Regions from separate parts of the Brevibacterium sp. MGP-B1 genome, predicted to be linked through region 1. Evidence: predicted binding sites of a transcription regulator. Region 1 holds the regulator's gene; the other holds the start of a gene.
The links. Region 1 encodes HrcA, which represses chaperone genes, less so after heat shock. Its sites were predicted from a motif close to TTNGCACTCGNNNNNNNCGAGTGCNAA; they were not measured.
Positions count from the first base shown of each region.

Region 2: a site for HrcA is predicted at 2,238-2,264, ahead of AC3CD9_RS10980 (Hsp20/alpha crystallin family protein). Genes of this name have one in related genera too.

Region 1 is NZ_CM173407.1:1,441,389-1,444,459, reverse strand. Features, by position in the region: gene AC3CD9_RS06725 (DUF4870 domain-containing protein) at 1-97, opposite strand, end outside; gene AC3CD9_RS06720 (DUF3097 family protein) at 262-1,125, opposite strand; gene hrcA (heat-inducible transcriptional repressor HrcA) at 1,286-2,326, shown strand; gene dnaJ (molecular chaperone DnaJ) at 2,449-3,071, shown strand, end outside.
Region 2 is NZ_CM173407.1:2,419,618-2,422,688, reverse strand. Features, by position in the region: gene AC3CD9_RS10985 (XdhC family protein) at 1-944, shown strand, start outside; gene AC3CD9_RS10980 (Hsp20/alpha crystallin family protein) at 1,737-2,168, opposite strand; gene AC3CD9_RS10975 (MerR family transcriptional regulator) at 2,290-2,586, shown strand; gene AC3CD9_RS10970 (hypothetical protein) at 2,583-2,777, shown strand; gene AC3CD9_RS10965 (DUF3263 domain-containing protein) at 2,811-3,071, opposite strand, start outside.

The DNA of each region.
Region 1 (3,071 bases):
GTTGGCTCTGCGGCGCGTAGTGCTGCTGCGGACCAGAGGCCTGAGAGTAGTTCGGCGGCATCGGCCGGCTGCCCGGCTGCTCGGGGTGATACGACATGGGGATCCTTTCGAGAAACGCTTGCCATTCACACTAGCCGAGCCAAGTGTCCCGATGATGTCGGGAAAGCCTCACTCCTGTGACAGATTCGGCACACGCCGTCGGCACATGCCGACAGATCCGCGTGACCACGACGCTCCACCGCGCCGCACGACCGAAGTCACTCAGCCGACGGTGACGAAGTCGATGAGCTCCTCGACTCGACCCGACAGCGTCGGTTCGACATCGGCGATGGTGCTCACCTTCCCGAGGATGCGCACCCACCCGCGGGCAACGTCCCGATGGTCAGCATGCGGCCATCCGATGCGACGGAGGATTCCCGACTTCCAATCCTCACCGCGAGGGACGACCGGCCATTCGCGGATGCCGACGACATGGGGTTTCACCGCTTGCCAGATATCGACGTACGGGTGACCGATGATGTGGACGACATCGCGGTAGCGCGGATCGGCACGGACCGCCTCGGCGATCTTCGATTCCTTGGTCCCACTCACCAGATGGTCGGCGAGGACACCGACTCGATGGTCCCGATCCGGACCGAAGGCCTCGAGCTTGTCGGCGACATCATCGAGACCGCCCAGGGGTTCGACGACGACGCCTTCGATGCGCAGATCATCGCCCCAGATCTTCTCGACGAGTTCGGCGTCGTGCTTGCCCTCGACCCAGATCCGCGACCCACGAGCCACCCGAGCCTTCGCGCCGACCACGGCGCGAGACCCCGACGCCGTCCTGCCGGGCTGCTGCGCCTTCTTCTTCGGCAGCTGCACATCGACGGGCCGGCCCTCGAGGAGGAAGCCCGGTCCCAGGGGAAAGGCACGCACCTTGCCGACGCGATCTTCGAGCTTGACGACGACACCGGCCGTGGTCTTCTCCGCGCCGACGACAGCACCCACATAGCCGCTCATCGCATCTTCGAGAACCATGCCCAGGCCGAGCTCGACCTGGCGGGACTTCTTCGGACGGTGCGATGACGGGGAGGAGCCGGAGAGCACATCGGGGCCATATCGATCAAAAGCATTCACGGGCACCCACCATAATCAAGGACGGTCCCGCAGTCGTGCAGACCCGCAGGTCACCCCAGAAATGAATTCCGGGAACGAGAGGCGTAGAATTGGCACTCAGGCTCACAGAGTGCCAAGCGCAGGCACGGGACCGCGATGGATCGGCGAGACGGAGAGGAGATCCGCGATGAACGACAGCAGACGTGCACAGGTGCTGCGCGCCATCGTCGAGGACTTCGTCGCCACCAACGAACCCGTGGGATCGAAGGCGATCGTCCAGCGCCACACCCTCGGCGTCTCTCCCGCCACGATCCGCAACGATATGGCCGCGCTCGAACAAGAGGGCTATATAGCCCAGCCCCACACCTCTGCCGGACGGATCCCCACCGACCTCGGCTACCGGATGTTCGTCGACCGGATCGATGAGTTCAAACCGCTGACCACCGCCGAGCGGCGCGCGATCTTCCAACTCATCGACGGCGACGTCGATCTCGACGAGATGCTCGACCGCACCGTCCGCGTCCTCTCCGGCCTCACCCGACAGGTCGCGCTCATCCAATACCCGACGGTGTCGCGGGCGCGCATCAAGCACATCGAGATCGTCGGACTCGGACCCGGCCGGATCCTCGTCGTCCTCATCACCGACGCCGGCCAGGTCGAGCAGAAGACCGTGATCGTCCCGAGCCCGCTCGACGAAGACGCCGTCCGCGGACTGCGCGACCAGATCAACGCCGAATTCGCCGGACGCACACTCGCGCAGGTCTTCGGATCGGCCCCCGCCGCCGAGGCGACCGCCACCGAACCGAGTGAGCCGGCCGCTCGTGACGACTCCGGACTCAAACAGGTCAGGGCCGCCGTCGTCGACCTCGTCGCCGCGACGCGGGAAGAGCGCATCATCATGGCCGGCACAGCGAACCTCGCCCGCTCCGGAAGCGAATTCGGAGAGAAGATGGCCCCGATCCTCGAAGCGTTCGAAGAACAGGTCGTCCTGCTCAAGCTGCTCACCTCGATGGCCGAAGACCACGAGGAGATCAGCGTGCGCATCGGGCGTGAGAATACTCACGAATCATTCAGCTCGACTTCCGTCGTCGCCGCCGAATATGGTCATGACGCGGGTTCCTCGGCCAGACTGGCAGTGCTCGGCCCGACCCGAATGGACTATCCGACGACGATCTCGGCAGTCCGTGCCGTCGCCAAATACGTGTCCTCGATCCTCGACCAAGGGTAGGCCCCTTGACGGCGAACAGGGACGCCCGCAGGCGGGAAGCGCAGAACCGGTGAGCACCGCGCAAGGGCGCAGCCACCACCACGAACAGAGAAGACCACTACGTCAGGGAGAGAGAAGTTTCTGTGGCCGATCACTATGAAACACTCGGAGTGTCCAAAGACGCTTCCGCGGCTGAGATCAAGTCGTCGTACCGGAAGCTGGCACGCAAGTACCACCCGGACGTCAATCCCGGTCACGAAGACGAATTCAAAGCCATCTCACTGGCCTACGATGTGCTCTCCGACCCGGAGAAGCGCCGCAACTACGATATGGGCGGCGGCGAGAACGGTCAGGGCTTCCCGGCTGGTGGAGGATTCGGCGGATTCGGCGACATCTTCGAGACCTTCTTCGGCGGTGGCGGCGGTCAGGCCGGAGGCCCGATCCCGCGCACCCAGCGCGGCAAGGATGCCCTCGTCGGCGTCAATATCGACCTGAAGACCGCGGCCTTCGGCGGCACCGTCGACCTCGACGTCACCACTGCGGTCGTCTGCGACACCTGTTCGGGCGCCGGCACGCAGGAAGGCACGAAGATCGAGACCTGCTCGCTGTGCCACGGAGCCGGCAGCGTCCAGCGCATGACCCGGACCCTGCTGGGGCAGATGGTCACGAACCAGACCTGCAACTCCTGCCACGGCTTCGGCACCGTCATCCCGAACCCCTGCCTCAACTGCCAGGGCGACGGACGCGTGCGCAAACAGCGGACCAT
Region 2 (3,071 bases), 980 kb from region 1:
GCCGGGAGGCGCTCGCCACCGGGAACTCCTCGGTACAGAGGTTCGGCTACAGCGATGACGATGCCTTCGCCGTCGGTCTGATGTGCGGTGGCCGCATCGACGTGCTCATCCAGCCCTTCCGCTCAGGCTGTCCCGGTCTGCGATCGGACAGTGGACCGACAGCCGTGGTGATGCGCCTGCCTACCGCCGATGACGACTGTGCCCCAGCGGCAGCTGTCTCGGCCAGCGCTGTGGATGAGAGCACGGGGCCGAGCACCGAATCCTTGGCTGTCAGACTCGGTCCTCTGGTACCCGAAGACGTGGTCGAGACCGCCGCGCAGCGCGTCGGGGCCTTTATCCGCAGCGGCCGCACCGGCAGCATCCGCCTTGCGCCCCCGGAAGGCGGGAGCGAGCCGATCGAGCTCTTCGTCGAGACCCGCATCGAGCCGGCCCATCTGCTGGTCGTCGGAGCCAACGCCTTCAGTCTCGCCCTCGTCGAAGCGGCCAGACCCTTGGGACTGCGCATTACCGTCTGCGACCCCCGTCCGTCCTTCGCCGACCAGACATCGTTTCCCGGCGCCGAGGTGGTTCGGGCCTGGCCGCACCGATTCCTCACCGAAGCGGCCGCCACCGGTGAGTTCGACACCCGGAGCATGATCTGCGTCCTCAGCCACGACCCGAAGGTCGACATCCCCACCCTGGCCGTCGCACTCGACCTCGACGTGGCCTACGTCGGGGCGATGGGCTCGCGGCGCAGCGACCGCGACCGCCGCGCCGCGCTGCGCGAAGCGGGAGTGGCGAGCCCAGCACTGGCACGGTTGCATTCGCCGATCGGTCTCCATCTGGAGACGTTCGCCCCCGCCGAGGTGGCTGTGTCGATCCTCGCAGAGATCCTCGCTGTACGCGGTGGCCGCCGACAGGTCGTTCCCCTCAGCGACGAACGGGAAGATTCGCCTCTTCACTGAGGCGAAACGAGTCGCCAGTCGCTGGCTGCATCTTCGCATTCGACTTCGATATGTCAGTCATAGCATTCTGTTGTTCCTCATAGTGCCTGCCCCTGGCGTGCGACACGACCTCACCTTCAGGACTACAACTCATGACGAGCGCTAGGAAGCATTCATATGCGATGATCGCTCAGTCATGGGCGATGGCGGACTGTGGCAGTCTTGCCGATAAGTGCGCGAGCGAGTGCTCGAGCGTGCCAGGGCCAGACAATCAACAGTTTCTCCAAGAAGCTGACGAACATGTTCTCCTCGTTTCTCATCTCAACCGAACATGGTCTGGCCCCGGGGGATAGCCCGGGGCCAGAAGGGGAAGCCGTGGACGGGCCCGCATCACTTCGTCGTCATTGTGACGTCACTGCCGCGGATCTTGCGTCGAGCACACTGGTAGAAAGAATTGCGGACGCGACCACACGGCTGTGTAGCTCATCCTGGGTGCGGAAACGTCTCACCTCCTTTCATCGAAGATGTCAGCGCCGTTTGAACCGGGGAGGAGAGCGCTGACAAGCGAGGACTCGGTAGGCGATAACCTGGGCTGCTGAGAGACCGGGAGACCGGAACAGCAGCCACGGTGAGGAGTGCCTGAAGGTCCGGCACTCGCAATGACTCAAAGCCCGCGGTTCATCATCTGCGTGGTGACTCGTGTCGAGGCCGCGCAGTTCGCGGTCGCTGAGGATGATCGCCCAGAACGCAGCATCGATACCCAGCTGGACGTCTGGTGCACACGTCTGCATGGGAACACCCCACCAGTTGTAATTAGGCGCTGATGGCTGCCGGTTCAGCAGAGCCTGAGTTGATGGCGATCTTGCGGGGTTTCGCTGATTCCGCGACCGGGATGCTGAGTGTGAGCACTCCGGCGTCGTAGTTCGCCGTGATGTTGCTGGTATCGAGGTTGTCGCCGAGGACGAGTTGTCGGCTGAAGGTCCCGCGGGGCCGCTCGGCCGCGACTGAAGACTCCCCATGGTCGGGGGCGGGCCGTTCAGCTTTGACGGTGACGACGTTGTTCTCGACGTCGAGGTCGATGTTGTCGGGATCGATTCCTGGAAGGTCGAGTTCGACGCGGAAAGTATCGCCGTCGCGCCAGGCGTCCATGGGCATCATCACAGGGCGGGCCGTTGTGCCGGTGGCTCCGAAGATTTCTCTGCTCAGGCGTTCGACTTCGCGGAATGGGTCTGTGCGCATCATGATCATTGGTGAAACCTCCTTTGCTGGATGGTGGATTTGTGCAGATGATAGGATCTACATCATCTGATAGACATATGATTTAGTCGATCAGAGTGCGAATGTCAACACTGTTTCAGGAGGAATTTTGGGAGATAGTGAGACGGCGACTTCAGAGTCTGGGGGGCGCTTGTTCTCGATTTCGCGTGTTGCGGAGTTGACCGGTGTTGGGGTGCAGTCGTTGCGGCAGTACGAGGCACGTGGTCTCGTGACGCCTATGCGAAGTGAGGGTGGGACGCGGCGGTTCAGTCGCGGGGATATTGCTCGTCTGCGGCGTGTGCGCGAATTGGTTGACGTTGGTGCGAATCTCGCTAGCATCGGAATCATTCTTGATTTGCAGGATGAGAACACCTCGCTTCGGTACGAATTGAGGAGGATGCAATGATGGCAGACAGTGTCCGCCCCGGCGTCGAAGTGCCCGGGCCGGATTGGAACGAACAGCTCGTCGACGCCGCAACGCATATCGACGACGGTTACGAAGAGGCTGAGCCTCACTGGGGAGCAATCCGCGAAGCGGATGTGGGCGATGTTGCCGATCAATCCATCGTTGTAGAGGTTGATGATGAAGACGGGTGAGAAGCCGCGCTGATCTGATGGCGGCATATCGGGCTATAGGGGGAAGCTGCTGTGCTTCTTCCATCGGCCTTGCCGGCGTTCGAATGCGAACCGTTCCGCTCGCAACCGCCTCACCCGCTCCACAACGTCCGGGGCGTAACCGTATGCGGCGTCCGTATCCACGATCCCCTCGAGCACGATGGCGTACCTCTCTGCTGGAAGTTCGATTCGCTGGCACAACTCGTGTCGCCCCGCCGCAGTAGACGCAGTCTTCTCGAAGTCGAGGATCAACCGATCATGCTCGGACAGTTCGTG